DNA from 4 places in the Roseovarius sp. JB2-10 genome. Region 4 is predicted to be linked to each of the others. Evidence: riboswitches for the same ligand, from Rfam matches in the RefSeq annotation. Region 4 holds a riboswitch; each other region holds the start of a gene.

Region 1 (3,749 bases), 930 kb from region 4:
AGTCTTTCTTCCGAGCCGTCGACAGGGCAACCTGAAACACAGGGCACCCGGCAGCATCGAGCGGTGAAGGCCCACCATCACCGGTCTTGGCGGAAAACGCGGTTGCATTGATGATGGCAACGGGTGACAGGCGGGTTATCTGATCGGTCAACCACGGCACGCAACTGGCCGCCTTCAAGCTGGGCGCAAAGAGGCCCACGGCGTCAAATCCGCGGTCCTGCAACGCGGTGATGATGGCATCGATGGGGCCGGTATCGGCGGCGGTCAGGTAGGAGCGGTAGAAACTTACGATGACCAGCGGTTTGTCACCGGGTTCTGGTGCCGGTACCACACCGGACCCCGGTGCATAGAAACCGGCCTCGGGGATGGTTTTTGCCCCCACGACCGGTCCTGCATAGAGCCCGGCGGCAAGGGAAAGCTGCGCAAGTGCAGCCTGTGCCGCTACCGCACCGCCCGCGTCGCACAGCGTCTGCAGGCGTCTCAGGGTCGAAATGGGCAGGGTGGAGAGCGCATCGAGCCGCTCATCCGGTTGACCGTTTGCCGGCAACACGGCTAGCGCAATCTGCTGACGTCGTGCCATGTCCTGCAACGTGGCAAGGCCGTAGGGCCAATAGCTTTCGCCGCCGATCAGCCGCACCAGCACGGCCTTGGCGCCCGCAAGGGTTTGCTCGGCATACGTATCGACCGAAAGCGGATGCTTGAGCGCCACCAGATTGGCCAGACGCAGCGACGGCAATCCGCCGCTAGCCCTATGCCAGCCCGCCGCGAAAGCGCCCAAGTCACTATCGGAAAACGACAGCACCACCAGATCAGCCGGGCTTTGGCCCAGATCCTGGGGGGTGTCGGTCTCCTCTAACCCGTGGCTTTCGCGAAAGACGACATGCATGGATCAGGCGGCCAGAACCGCACGGATGGCGTCAGGATTGATGTCATCATGCTCGGCGATCACAACCAGTTGCGAGCGACGTGGCGTGTCGCCCCAGGGCTGATCAAACTGCGCGCGCAAACGCTCGCTGACGGCCTGAACCAACAGGCGCATGGGCTTGTCCTTGACCGCAACATAGCCCTTGACCCGCAGGATGTTCTGTTCGCGGGCCAGGCGCACAATGGCCTCCTTCAACGCTTCGGCATCCTCGACCTCGCCCAATTCGATCACGACGCTTTCAAAGTCATCATGCTCGTGATCGTCATGGCCGTCATGATGTGATGGACGCGCGTCCAGATCATCTTCGGCCGCGGCACCAAGGCCCAGAATGACACGCGGATCGATCACGCCATCGGTCATCGGCAGGATCGGCAGGGTCCGCGGCGTTTCCGCCTCAATCACGGTGCGCGCCTTTTCAAGACCGCTGTCACCAGCCAGATCGGCCTTGGACAAAAGCACGATATCGGCGCAGGAAATCTGGTCTTCGAACACTTCCGACAGGGGCGTTTCGTGATCAAGGCTCTCATCGGCCTCGCGCTGCGCCTGCACCGCATGTTCATCTGGCGCAAATCGGCCGGCAGCCACAGCCTCGGCATCGGCCAATGCGATCACGCCGTCCACGGTGATGCGCGAGCGGATCGCGGGCCAGTCAAAGGCTTTCAAAAGCGGTTTCGGAAGCGCCAGTCCGGAGGTCTCGATCAGGATATGATCCGGCGTCTCGGGCAGGGCCATCAGCGTTTCGATCGTGGGGATGAAATCATCGGCCACGGTGCAGCAGATGCAACCATTGGCCAGCTCGACGATATTTTCCGCCGGGCAGTTTTCATCCGCGCAGGTTTTCAGAATGTCGCCATCGACACCTGCCGTCCCAAATTCATTGACCAGAACGGCGAGGCGCTTGCCCTGCGGGTTCTGCATTAGGTGGCGGATCAGCGTTGTCTTGCCCGCCCCCAGAAAACCGGTGACGACAGTGACGGGAATTTTCGTGAGATCAGACATGGGGTTACTCCTGCGGGGGGATACGGGCGATGGATTGTTTGCGGAACACTTCGGGACGTTCGCGCCAGGGCACGATGCCATCTTCGGTGCCCGCATAGGCGCGGATGCCTTCGACGATTTGCGGCACGTGGGCGTCGGGGTCCATATCGCCGTAGATATACGTCCAGCGTGCGGGACCACCGGCCACGATCATCGAGCAGCCGCGTTTGCAGGCCGACAGGCACTCGACCGGGCGCAGGCGCACACCTTCGGGCAGATCCTCGGCCGACAGCGCCTCGTAAAGGCGCGAGCCGGGGCGCGGCCCTTCGACGTCGGTCTCCTGACCGGCGCGGCAGGTGGTACAGACGGTGACGACAATCTCGGCCATCTCATCCCTTTCATCCATAGGGGCGAAGTGAGGAGGGAGAAGCTGGCCAGCAGGGAAAGCACGACAGGCGATCCAACAGCCGGTCGCGAAACACCCCGTTCGCCCGTCACAAAACTGCGCTGGTAGGTCTCCCGGCTTGCGAATTTCGGGCTTGGGCCCGGCGGCTTGCCCACCTTCCCAGCCATTTGGGCCAGTGGTCGGGCATCCTCTTCGGTCACGGTCGCGGGGGCGGCTGCGCTTCGGCCCAAACCCGCAAAGGGTCGTTAGGCGTATCGCATTCCCTCTTAATCTGCCCTAAGACAGACACCAACGTATGCCTCACCTGCGGCATTGCGCCCCTTATTGTCAAGAAAGGATACGCCGTGTCAGATGCCGATACCGACGACAACGCCCGCCACGCCACGAAAATGGCCAAGAAAAAAGCCGCGCGCGACCGTATGATGGAAGACAAGACCGGGGAAAAGGGTCTGATCATTGTCCATACCGGCCCCGGCAAGGGCAAATCATCCTCTGGGTTTGGCATGATTCTGCGCTGTATCGCCCATGGGATGCCCTCGGCCGTGGTGCAGTTCATCAAGGGTGCGTGGCAAACCGGCGAACGCACGCTGATCGAAGAGAATTTCAGCGATCTCTGCCAATTCTACGCCATGGGCGAAGGTTTTACGTGGGAGACGCAGGACAAGGCGCGCGACATCGCGGCGGCACAAAAGGGCTGGGAAAAGGCCAAGGAGCTGATCCGCAATCCGGACATCCGCATGGTGCTGCTGGATGAGATCAACATCGCCATCCGGTATGAATACTTGGATATCGCTGAGGTGGTGGAATTCCTGCAGACCGAGAAGCCCGAGATGACCCATGTTGTCCTGACCGGTCGGAATGCCGCTGAGCCACTGATTGAGATCGCCGATCTGGTCACGGAAATGGCCGTGGTCAAACACCCGTTCCGAGATGGCATCAAGGCGCAGAAGGGCGTGGAATTCTGATCCGGAATTTCTGCCAAACCTGTTAGTTGTCCCTGCCAACGCGGGACTTTCCTTTGCGCGGCTTAAAGATTTGTCGGATCAGCGCGGTTTTCACCACGCCCGTGGCGCTTGCGACACGGGCAACGCCTGACCGCCCCCGTCACACCAGAGGTGTGCCGACTATGCTGGCGCGCCTGTGGCGCGACGGCGGGCTCTTCGCTTCCGCCCGCGGTCAGGCGATGCCCTTTGGGTGGGCAGCGGTGCGTGAGAGCACGAACCCTATGCGCGAATTTTAGCTTTCGGTGCTTCTTGGTGGAATACTTTTCTTAATTTTGTCGGTTTCGACCTTCAAAACGAAATGATCGCGAATGATGCTCTCCAAGATATCGACCATAGTGTCCAAGTGTTCCGGCTTTGGCATCCAACCTCGATGTGCTGCAGCGCTTCCAGCATCGATCAAAACTTCCAAGAATCCTTTTTGAACATCGCTTATATG
Region 2 (3,749 bases), 950 kb from region 4:
ATTTTATCCTGATCGCAGAAGAAAGCGGGCTGGTGGTTGATATCGACCACTACGTTTTGCGTCATGCCACAGCGGTCATTGCTGACTGGAACGCCGGTCACGGGTCGGATTTTTCGGTCAGTATCAACCTGTCAGCACTTCACTTCACGTCTCTGCGGGTTGTCGAATGGGTTCAGGACGCACTTTGGACGTCGGGCCTTAGGCCCGAATTACTCACGTTGGAGATTACGGAAACCATGGAAATGCGGGATTGGACCCAAGCCAGCAGGGTCATTTCGCGGCTCAGAAGCATCGGTTGCAAGATCTCGATTGATGATTTTGGCACCGGCTTCTCTTCTCTTGCCTATCTGCGTGCGACAAATGCGGATGAGCTAAAGATAGATCGTTCCTTGGTGGTGCAGCTTGAAACCTCCGACAAGGCGCGCCTGTTGTTGGGCCCGGTATTGGAGATCGCGCGCAACCTTGAATTTGCTGTCGTGGTTGAGGGGATTGAGACAGAGGCGCAAGCAGAAATTGTGCGCGGAATGGGTGCATTCTTTGGGCAGGGGTTCTTGTATGGCCGCCCCAAAGAGCCAAACATCGCGCTGAAACATGCCATGCTCAAAAATGCGAATGCTGGCGATTCAATCGCGTCTTGATACCGACGTGTTTTGCCATCGATGCGGGCATTACTCGCACTAACGCGCTTGTGTCCAACGACTTGGCGAATACTGAACCCCAAGGCTCACCCTCTACGTTTTGCGCCGTAGCATGTAGATATCCATGATCCATCCATGACGCTTTTGCGCCGCTGCACGGGTTTCCATGATTTCTTCCATCACGTCGGCAATTGGACCGGCAAGGGAAATTTCCTGCGGCATACCCGCATAGGCCGTCCACCAGATGTAAAAGGCGTCGGGCGCAAGCGTTTGAAAGGCACATCCGCCGTCAAGCATGACCACCAGTGTTTCCGTATCTGCAGGCCACCCATTGTCGCGCAATTGGCGACCGGTTGAGATTGTGACCGGCGCGCCGATTGTGTTCAATGGGATCGCATGGCTTGCTGTCATCGCCTGAATGGACGTGATGCCCGGCACCACATTCAAAGTGATCGAAATCTGCGAACGCAACCGGTCGACGATGCGCAACGTACTGTCATAGAGCGATGGATCGCCCCAGACCAAAAATCCAGCGCGCCCACCGTTGGGCAAACCAGCAATCAGTTCGGCAGCCCAAACCGAGGCAATCGCATCATGCCAATCATGCACGCCGGCATGGTAATCGGGGTTTTTCGCATCGCGCACCGGCAAATCAAACTCGCGGATGACAGGACCATCGGGTTTGAGAACCTGCGCGCAGATTTGGCGCCTTGCCTCGGCAAGGTCATCCTTTTGTGCGCCTTTGTGTGGAATGAGAATGACGTCACATGCATTCAACGCATCAATCGCCTGAAGGGTCACATGCTGCGGGTTGCCTGTTCCGATACCGATCAGTGAAAGCGCAATCATCGAGACCTCAAAATTCAAGTCGTGACCCCGCACACCGCAAGGCCACGTCTTCGTGTACGGGGTTAACCCGGTTGATGCAGGCGCTGATTGAAGAGACCGCTCTTTGTCAAATCACGCGCGGATTTCGCACCGGCTAGAATGGCAAGGTCGACCAATGGTTCAATCAGAACAACCAGCATGTAAGCCCCGCCAAACGCGCCGACGGATGCGAGAGTTTCGGCACCAAAACCCTGCCCATAAAGTGCCCAGAAGGCCACCCATGCTACAACACCACCTTGATACGCGGTCGAAAGCGCCAAGGTTTGTCCGTATGTCAGATCCACATAGGCTGTGTCAGGGGCGATCAGACGTTTTGCCAATGCCTGCACGGCGAATAGAGGCACCAACAGTGTCGTCACATTGATGAAATACTGAGGCAAATCCGCCGGGGCGAAAAACACACCTTGTGCCAGCAGGCCAAGAGCCAGTCCAAAGGCCGCGGGCGCAGCGCCCAACAGCAAGAACAGCGTGGAGCCGAGAATAAAGTGTACCTCACTGACGCCCACGGGATAGTGCGGCAGTACCTGGAAGAAAACGAATGTGAGTGCGCTGGCGATTGCAATCCGTCCCACAAATGACAGCGCGCTGCTGTCGCGCAGCGCGTCCCACGCCAGTTTTGCGCTGACGCCGACCGCGCCTGCGGCAGTTGCATAGGACAGCGCGAGTTTGGCGCCGACGACGATACCGGGTTCAATATGCATGTTTTGATCTCCTTGCCGTCTTCCCCGACGGCCATGAAATGACGATTTAGCCCTCTTTGGGGCGGGTTGTGTTGGGGCGTGCCCCGCGACGGCAGGTCTCCTGACTTCACGGGTCGATGCGTGCCGCGCCTTCCCAAACCATTGGTTCAGTGGCATTGCGGTCTGCTCGCCGTTTACAGTTGCGGGGGCAGTCACGGATTTGGCGCCTTTTGGCTACACCGCACCGTGTTCCCTTTTACCCCGAGCGCTTGGCGCTTGATCGGGACCGTCACCGCTTGCGTCTCATACGACAGACAGTGCTGTCAATCCTGCTCATCGGCAAGTGGGCCATATAAAATAAGGGCAGGGGCGGTTCCCGACGCTTCAGTCAGTGTCTCCGACAGACTGGCAATTGTGTGTCGGCTCAACACCTGTTCAGGGGTTGTAACGGCTTCGGCCAAGAGCGCGGGTGTATTCGGTGGCAATCCGGCCTCGATCAACAGTTTGGCCATTTGTGTGAATGTGCGCCGCCCCATATAAACGACCGTTGTGGCCAGCGGGTCAGCCAGAGCAGCCATGTTCAAGCCGTCAGGCAATTGGCCGGTCACGTCGTGACCCGTCACGAATTGCAAGCGACGGGCTGTCAAACGGCGCGTTAAAGGGATGGCCGCCGCCGCCGCCGCCGCAGATGCCGATGTGACACCCGGGATAATTTCGAACGCGATGCCCGCTTGTCGTAGGGCTACAATTTCTTCCTCCAGTCGCCCGAACACACCTGCATCCCCGGATTTGAGACGTACGATATGTAATCCAGCGGTGGCATGATCCACCAACAAGCGACTGACATGTTCCTGTTTGGGCGAGTTGCGTCCGGCGCGTTTGCCTACGCCGATCAAATCGGCGTCGTCGCGCGCGTGTGACAGGATAGGCCCGGAGGAGAGATCGTCAAAAAGTACCGCATCGGCCTCTTCCAACCGTTTGACGGCTTTGACCGTCAGCAACTCCGGATCGCCAGGACCCGAGGAGACGAAAGAGACGAATCCGCTCATGTGGCGCGGGCGATCATGTGAAAGAAAGTGCCGGTTGCGTTGCCCCGGCACGAACCTGTTTCCGGGACTTCCAAGCCGTTGGAGTCCGACACCAATGCAAGCGGCGTATCCGGTTGTGCAAGTATGGTCGAATAGTGAAATTCGTGCCCCCGCAACCGCGCGCCCTTTTCATGTCCGAGCATCGGCGCGTGCAACGTGGCCTGACGATAGCCCAAATGCATTTTCCGCTTCTCATAGGACGTCTCAAGGCCCAGCAAACCAGCCATTTCATGGCGAACACCGTCTTTGTCGACCAAACCAGCACCCATCGCCATGTAGCCACCGCATTCGCCGTGCACAGGTCGGGTTGCGGCGAAGTCTCGAAGGCTTGAACGGAAATGCGCCGCGGCGGCCAGTTTTCCGGCATGCAATTCAGGATATCCACCGGGCAACCAGCAGATATCTGCGCTGTCATCCGGCGCTTCATCCGCTAGGGGTGAAAACGGCAGGATTTC
Region 3 (3,749 bases), 730 kb from region 4:
GGGCTGGCGGGCCGTTGCGACACGCCCATCATGCGCGGCTGGCTTGGCCCGTAGATATCAGCATCAAGCAGTCCAACGCGCCGCCCGGCGCGGGCAAGTGCGACGGCCAGATTGCTGGAAACGGTTGATTTGCCCACGCCGCCCTTGCCGGAACCGATGGCCAGGATAGAGGCCACGCTGGCGGGTTTGAGTGGTGTGGATTGCGGCTTGGGGTGCCCGCCAATCTTGAGGCTGGGTGGCGCGGGCGCGGCGGGGGCCGGGCCATGGGCGGTCAGGGCAACGCTGACGGTGTCAACACCCTCCATGTCCAGCACAGCGCGTTCAGCCGCCGCGCGCAGCGGCTCCATTTGGGCGGCAATCTCCGGGCTGGGGGCTTCGATCACAAACCGGACATCCGCGCCATCGATATGGAGTGCACGGATCATATCGCGCGACACCAGGTTGCCGCCACCGGGCAGTTCAAACTGCGACAGGCGGGATTTTATGTCGTCAACGCTGCGTGGCATCGCGCCCTCCCTCAAGCTCTGTGCCATAGGTGACAGGTTTGCGGCAAAGGGCAAGGCCTCGCACCACGTTAACCATAATATTGAGCAAAAATATGACGTTAGGGAAGGGTGAGCCATGCAATTGCTGCATGGCAGCATTGATTTGGTCAGGGGTTGTGCACCTGCAGCAAGAGCTTATTTAGGCGTCAACGGAAGCGATGAGGCCCATCGGGTGGTCGCATGAACAGAAGACGCAAGGAATAGAAGAGATGGCTTTTGCACATCAAAATCGTTCGGCCACCAGCGGCCTGAAATTGGACATGAGCGCCGCGATCCACGCGCTCATCACCCGTGCTCAGAATTACCGGGCGTACCATCGGACCATCGATGAGCTCTCGGTTCTGACAAACAAAGAATTGGCCGATCTGGGCCTCAGCCGGTCGGAAATCCGACGCGCGGCGCATGAGGTTGTGTACGGCACACACGGCTAAGGCGGCGTGACGCGATCGGGTGTCCTCGTCTCCTCCTCCCTGAGGGCATCTGACAGCGGCGGCAATCTCCTCTCCTCCCTCGGAGATTGCCGCCGACTAAAATACCGGCCCGGTGGGCCAACCTGAGATTACGAATGATCTCCTCCTCCCAGGGGTCAAACGTAGATAGAACGGCGGCGTCTCCTCCTCCCTGGACGCCGTCGTTTTTCTTTTTAAACAACAATTTAGGGCGCGTGCCTAATGCACGGTGCGGGTGCGTCGGCGTCCGGGTCTGGCGCAGGCAATCGTGGCTTCGCGCAGATATCCGACAAAAGCGCGCGCGGCGTCGCTGCTGGCGTTTCGGGCGGCGGGGCTGGCCAAGGCCGTCTGTGCCGCTTCGGGTGTGCCACCATCCTTGGCGCAAAAGGCCCATTCCAGAAACCCAAGCCGCGCGGCGGATGTGGCATCCGGTCCCGTGGCGTCCATGGTCTCCAACCCGTTGAGAATGCGGGATATACTCATCGTCTTCAACTCCCTGACCACACCCCGGGTCAGATGGGGCGGAAGAAGAGAAGGCACGGATTGCGGGTGGCACTTGGCCTTGGCAACCGTTCCCACCGCCCTCCGCGGATTAACGTTTGTCCAAGGCTGGTTTCCGGACTTGGCGGGTTTCGGATGCAGCGCCTTCCCAGACCGATCTGGCCCAGTGGCGGTTGCCGCATCCCCCATCCTTACCGTTGCGGGGGCAGCGCCGGAATTGCACCGGCTTCCCAATTCTCCACCCCAAAAGGGCGGCACCATGGACCTCAACACTGACCTATAAAATTTTCGATCTCAAGAAGAATATTGAGGGGATGTTTTTCACGCGCTATCCGCGGCCAACCAAGGGCGGATAACGGCACGAGACGGTGAAAGGTGGTAGGCCCGGAGGGACTCGAACCCCCAACCAAAGCGTTATGAGCGCTCTGCTCTAACCAATTGAGCTACAGGCCCGACCTGAGGCCCGGGATACGCACGCGCGCGGGGGGCGTCAAGGCTTTGACGATTGCACCGCGCGGGCGATTGGTCTAACTGGCGGGCACGTGCAAACGGAGGGGCCCCATGAGCCAGACAAAGAACGGTGTGACCTATGCCGATGCCGGTGTGGATATCGATGCAGGCAACGCGCTCGTGGACCGGATCAAACCTGCGGCCAAGCGGACGGTGCGGCCGGGTGTGATGGCGGGGCTTGGCGGGTTTGGCGCGCTCTTTGATCTCAAAGGCGCGGGTTATGTCGATCCGATCCTTGTGGCGGCCACGGATGGTGTTGGCACCAAGCTTCGGATCGCGATTGATACCGGTAATGTCGACGGTGTGGGCATCGATCTGGTGGCGATGTGCGTCAACGATCTGGTCTGTCAGGGGGCTGAGCCGCTTTTCTTCCTCGACTACTTCGCGACCGGCAAGCTCGATACCGAGAGTGCCGCGCGGATCATCGAAGGCATTGCCGAAGGCTGCGTGCGCTCGGGCTGTGCGCTGATCGGCGGTGAGACGGCGGAAATGCCGGGCATGTACCCGGATGGGGATTTTGATCTGGCCGGGTTTTCCGTGGGCGCGATGGAGCGCGGTAGCGATCTGCCCGCAGGCGTGGCTGTGCGCGATGTGCTCCTGGGGCTGGCCAGTGATGGCGTGCATTCCAACGGTTATAGCCTGGTGCGCAAACTGGTTGAGATGTCGGGCCTTGGGTGGGACGCCGATTGCCCCTGGGCCGAGGGCACATTGGGTGCGGCCTTGCTGACGCCCACGCGGCTTTATGTGAAACAGGCATTGGCGGCGGTCAGGGCAGGGGGCGTGCATGCGCTGGCCCATATCACCGGTGGCGGTCTGACGGAAAACATCCCGCGCGTTCTGCCCGAAGACATGGGCGTGGCGATTGACCTGGAGGCCTGGGAGTTGCCCCCGGTGTTCAAATGGCTTGCGTCGCAAGGCGGCATGGCCGAGGCCGAAATGCTCAAGACCTTTAACTGCGGCATAGGCATGGTGTTGGCGGTAGATGCCGCGCAGGCCGGCGCGGTGCAGGCCTTGCTGGAGGGCGAGGGCGAAACCGTATCGCGTCTGGGGCATGTGACGGACACGCCCGGCGTGGCCTATTCCGGGGCGCTTCTTTGACCAAACGGGTGGCGATTTTGCTTTCGGGCAGCGGCTCCAACATGGTGTCGCTGGTGGATAGTATGACCGGGGATCACCCGGCGCGCGCCTGTCTGGTTTTGTCGAATAATCATGACGCGGGCGGGCTGCAGAAAGCGGCGACGCGGGGCGTGGAGACGGCCCATGTGGATCATCGCCCCTATGGCGAAGACCGTGCGGCGTTCGAAGATGTGCTGCATGCGCGGCTATTGGAGGCCAAGCCCGATATCATTTGCCTTGCCGGGTTCATGCGGGTGCTGACCGAAGGGTTTGTCAGCCGCTGGCAGGGTCATATGCTGAACATTCATCCCTCACTCTTGCCCAAATATCGCGGCCTCAACACCCACGCGCGGGCGCTAGAGGCGGGTGATACCGAGGCTGGATGCAGCGTGCATGAGGTCACACCGGCGCTCGACGAAGGCCCGATGCTGGGTCAGGCGCGGGTGCCGATCAAGCCGGATGACACGCCAGAAACGCTGGCCGCGCGGGTGCTGGCCCAGGAACATATCCTCTATCCTGCGGTGCTGCGCCGCTTTGCCGCCGGGGATCGGCGGATGATTACCCTGCCTTAACCTTTCCGGGCATTTCCATTTGCTGCGCGCTGCCTTATACGGGCGCAACTTCGCCC
Region 4 (3,749 bases):
TGATCTCGCGGTGTCGCTGCTGCGCGCGGCGGGTGAAACGAGCCAGCTTTGGACATGGCGGGACGCCAGTGGCGGGTTTCTGCGGGCATTGGATATCGAGGACAACGTGATGTTCATCATCCTGTCCATTCTTGTGCTGATTGCGGCGATGAACATCACCAGCGGGTTGATCATGCTGGTCAAAAACAAAGGCCGCGACATCGGGATTCTGCGCACGATGGGCCTGACAGAAGGATCGATCTTGCGGGTGTTTTTCATTTGCGGTGCGTTCACGGGCATGATCGGCACACTCTTTGGCGTGATCCTGGGATGCCTGTTTGCCGTCTACATCGATCCGATCTTTTCAGTGGTTAACATGATGTCGGGGGGGCAGGCATGGGATCCATCGATCCGCGGCATCTATCATCTGCCAGCGCAATTAAACGCCCGGGATGTGCTCTCGGCGGTGGCCTTGTCGCTCGGGTTGTCCTTTGTCGTCACGATTTTCCCGGCGCGGCGCGCGGCCCGGATGAACCCGGTTGAGGCGTTGCGCTATGAGTGATGTGATGCTGCGTCTCGCAGGTGTTGAGAAGACCTATAACGCGGGCAAATCCAATGCCGTTCAGGTGCTGAAGGATGTGCAGCTTGAGGTCGAAGCCGGTGAGATGGTGGCATTGGTCGCGCCGTCGGGCGCAGGCAAATCGACCTTGTTGCATATTGCCGGTCTGCTGGACACGGCCGATGCCGGTCAGGTGCAGATTGCGGGTACGGATATGACGGGGCTGAGCGATCGGCGCCGGACCGTGGCGCGCCGCCGGGATGTTGGGTTTGTCTATCAGTTCCACCATCTGCTGCCGGAATTCTCGGCGCTTGAAAACATCGTCCTGCCTCAACTGGCCAACGGTGTGGCGCGTGGTGTTGCCGAGGACCGCGCACGGGATTTGCTGACCAGGGTGGGTGTGGCCGAACGGGCGGGTCACAGACCCTCAGCAATGTCCGGCGGGGAACAGCAGCGCGTGGCGTTTTGCCGGGCCCTTGCCAATCAGCCGCGGTTGCTCCTTGCGGATGAACCGACGGGAAATCTTGATCCGGCGACGTCAGATCAGGTTTTCGCGGCACTTGTAGAGTTGGTTCGGGACACGGGATTGGCCGCCCTGATTGCGACGCATAACATGGAACTTGCTGCCCGAATGGACCGCGTGGTGCGTTTGGATAAGGGCGCTTTGGTGCGTGCCTGATGCGCGAAGCGCGCGGATTACCCCGCCAAAAGGTTAAAATCGATCCGTGATCCGGTGCCGGATGCAATATGCGTATTGACCGCGCCTCTATGTTTCTGGCACTGAGATAAGGCCGGTCCTTCGCGTCAATACTGGGGTGAGGGTAAAAGGGAATGCAGTGAGGATCCGTCCGACTCTGCGGCTGCCCCCGCAACTGTGAGCGGTGAGCAGGGCTGAAAACGCCACTGGAGAAATCCGGGAAGGCCAGCCTATGCATCGACCCGTAAGCCAGGAGACCTGCCGGTCTGGGACCACTAAACCCGTCGGGTGCGACGGAAAGGAAAATGAGATGAACGCTGTCACTGCTTCAGTAACAAAGACCAAATCAGGCCTCGGCGCCGCCGTTTTCGCAGCCTTCCTTGGCTTCGCGGTTGTTGCTGTTACAGGCCTTGCACAGGCTGAGACGCTGCACGCGGCCGCACATGACGTGCGTCACGCGACCGGCTTCCCCTGCCACTAAGCACGTGTTTACGCGCATACTGACCAGCGCGTTGTTTGCTGGTGCTGCCGCGGGGCTGATTGCCGCCCTGCTGCAGCTTGTCTTCGTTCAACCCGTCCTGTTGCACGCCGAGCTTTATGAAAGTGGTGAGCTTGTGCATTTCGGCGCGACGTCGACGGTTTCTGCACATCCCGATCTGGGTGGCATGGACATGTTGCGCGATGGTTTAAGCATCATCTTCAGCATGTTGATCTATTCCGGTTATGCTCTGATGCTGGTGTCGCTGATGTCTCAGGCGCAGGACCGTGGCGCTGTCATCAACGGCCGCACGGGATTGCTTTGGGGTCTGGCCGGTTTTGTGGCGGTGCACTTTGCGCCGGGCTTTTCTCTGGCACCCGAAGTGCCCGGTGTTGCCGCCGCGGATGTAAACGCACGGCAAATCTGGTGGTTGGCAACCGTGGCCACGGCAGGCGTCGCTATGTGGCTCATTGCCTTTGGACGTGGCTGGCTGGCCTGGGGTGTTGCTGTCGTTTTGCTTCTGGCCCCACATCTGATTGGCGCGCCAGAGCCTGATGTCTTCACCGGCCCTGTACCCACGGAAATTGGGGCGCATTTTGCGGCGCGTGCCTACGGCGTTGGGATGGCGGCATGGATCATCTTGGGCTGTTGTGCGGGCTATTTCTGGTCCCGCGATCCAGCGGCAGAAGGCATGACCCAGAACGCCTGACACGGCAGTGCATTTCGGAAAGGCGACCATGGACCGTTCAATCGTTCTGTTGATCATCGGGTTGGTTTTTGGCGGAGGCATCGGTTTTACGGTTGCCGCTGGCAATGGCATCACGCTGGATGGCCACGATCACGACATGCATGTCAGTGGCGGCATGGACCATAGCGCGCATGATATGCTGCTCTCTGTGCCGGCGGGCCCCGATGCGCCCGAGTTCGCGGTCGAGATATCAGCTGATCCCGTATTGGGCTGGAACCTGCATGTGATGCCGCGCAATTTTCGGTTTGCCCCTGACCGGGCCGGCCTTGATCATGTGGATGGCGAAGGCCACGCCCATGTCTATATCAACGGCGATAAACTCGCACGGCTCTACGGCCCTTGGATGCATATAGGTCAGTTGCCCGAGGGCGATGTTGAGGTGAAAGTCACGTTGAATTCCAACGATCACCGGCCGCTGGCCGTGGGTGATAGGCTGCTGGAACAGGTGGTGGACCTGAAAAACTAGTCCGTATCCAACGCCGGCACGCGCCCGATAAGGCAGTGTCGCAGGCGTCCACAGGGACGAGCGTCTTCGATCCAACCACGCGGGCTGTCGATATAGGCCTTCAGCGTGTTGATCACATCTTTCTGATCCGCTGCGGGATCAACCCCCGCAAAGAAACAGGTGGCGCGGCCAGCCCCTTGCAAGGCCAGGGATACAGGCGCGGCACAGCCGTTCATGCAGTCTTGCGTTTTGACAACAATGGGCACGGTCAATGCGGCAGCGTCGATCGCTGCGGCCAGTGCTTCGCCCGCCGGGTCCCCTTCGGGCAGGCAGGTCGCGCACAGACGTAGGATAATTTTGTCTTTCTGGCCCATTCCGACTCTCCGTCACGATGCTGACGGGGGTGTTAACGCATTGAATGGCGCTGCGCCATTGCGGTCTCTGTATGTTTGTAAGTCGCGCGTGTAAAACAAGCGATTGACCCCGGCGGTGCAAGTGCCCAAAGTCCCGCAAAATTATCGGAGGCGACATGGTAGATATATCTCTGGATCAGATCGAAGCAACCAGCCGCGCAGCGCTGGAACGTCATGGTGCCGCGCCGTGGATTGCCGCCTCTGTCGCAGATGCGGTGCGCAAGGCCGAGGCCGTGGGTAACAAGATCTGTGGGCTTTATTACCTCGAGAGCTACTGCACGCAGCTGAAATCGGGCCGGGTCAATGGCACCGTCGATCCGGTGGTCACACGGCCGCGTCCTGGTGCAGTTAAGGTCGATGCCAAATTTGGGTTCGCCCAGCCTGCGTTCGCCCGGGGTCTGCCCGAGGCGCTGGCTGCTGCGCGCGAATG

Evidence for each region. Region 4 has a riboswitch for cobalamin ahead of ACZ1HJ_RS11750 (CbtB domain-containing protein). Riboswitches for the same ligand answer to the same signal wherever they lie in the genome.
Region 1: another riboswitch for cobalamin. It lies ahead of ACZ1HJ_RS07010 (DUF1636 family protein); the one in region 4 lies ahead of ACZ1HJ_RS11750 (CbtB domain-containing protein).
Region 2: another riboswitch for cobalamin. It lies ahead of ACZ1HJ_RS06945 (energy-coupling factor ABC transporter permease); the one in region 4 lies ahead of ACZ1HJ_RS11750 (CbtB domain-containing protein).
Region 3: another riboswitch for cobalamin. It lies ahead of ACZ1HJ_RS15400 (hypothetical protein); the one in region 4 lies ahead of ACZ1HJ_RS11750 (CbtB domain-containing protein).

What each region holds. Positions count from the first base shown of each region.
Region 1 is NZ_CM146337.1:1,407,483-1,411,231, forward strand. It holds gene cobN (cobaltochelatase subunit CobN) at 1-886, opposite strand, end outside; gene cobW (cobalamin biosynthesis protein CobW) at 890-1,924, opposite strand; gene ACZ1HJ_RS07010 (DUF1636 family protein) at 1,929-2,309, opposite strand; cobalamin riboswitch at 2,396-2,617, opposite strand; gene cobO (cob(I)yrinic acid a,c-diamide adenosyltransferase) at 2,654-3,274, shown strand; gene ACZ1HJ_RS07020 (DUF4145 domain-containing protein) at 3,546-3,749, opposite strand, start outside.
Region 2 is NZ_CM146337.1:1,394,289-1,398,037, forward strand. It holds gene ACZ1HJ_RS06935 (putative bifunctional diguanylate cyclase/phosphodiesterase) at 1-638, shown strand, start outside; gene cobF (precorrin-6A synthase (deacetylating)) at 732-1,487, opposite strand; gene ACZ1HJ_RS06945 (energy-coupling factor ABC transporter permease) at 1,550-2,227, opposite strand; cobalamin riboswitch at 2,301-2,512, opposite strand; gene cobA (uroporphyrinogen-III C-methyltransferase) at 2,530-3,255, opposite strand; gene ACZ1HJ_RS06955 (cobyrinate a,c-diamide synthase) at 3,252-3,749, opposite strand, start outside.
Region 3 is NZ_CM146337.1:3,075,580-3,079,328, reverse strand. It holds gene ACZ1HJ_RS15410 (Mrp/NBP35 family ATP-binding protein) at 1-506, opposite strand, end outside; gene ACZ1HJ_RS15405 (DUF1127 domain-containing protein) at 755-976, shown strand; gene ACZ1HJ_RS15400 (hypothetical protein) at 1,214-1,477, opposite strand; cobalamin riboswitch at 1,585-1,772, opposite strand; tRNA gene ACZ1HJ_RS15395 (tRNA-Ile) at 1,872-1,948, opposite strand; gene purM (phosphoribosylformylglycinamidine cyclo-ligase) at 2,057-3,103, shown strand; gene purN (phosphoribosylglycinamide formyltransferase) at 3,100-3,693, shown strand.
Region 4 is NZ_CM146337.1:2,341,288-2,345,036, forward strand. It holds gene ACZ1HJ_RS11740 (lipoprotein-releasing ABC transporter permease subunit) at 1-541, shown strand, start outside; gene ACZ1HJ_RS11745 (ABC transporter ATP-binding protein) at 534-1,217, shown strand; cobalamin riboswitch at 1,314-1,515, shown strand; gene ACZ1HJ_RS11750 (CbtB domain-containing protein) at 1,546-1,716, shown strand; gene ACZ1HJ_RS11755 (CbtA family protein) at 1,721-2,422, shown strand; gene ACZ1HJ_RS11760 (hypothetical protein) at 2,451-2,927, shown strand; gene ACZ1HJ_RS11765 (DUF1636 family protein) at 2,924-3,280, opposite strand; gene ACZ1HJ_RS11770 (Ldh family oxidoreductase) at 3,436-3,749, shown strand, end outside.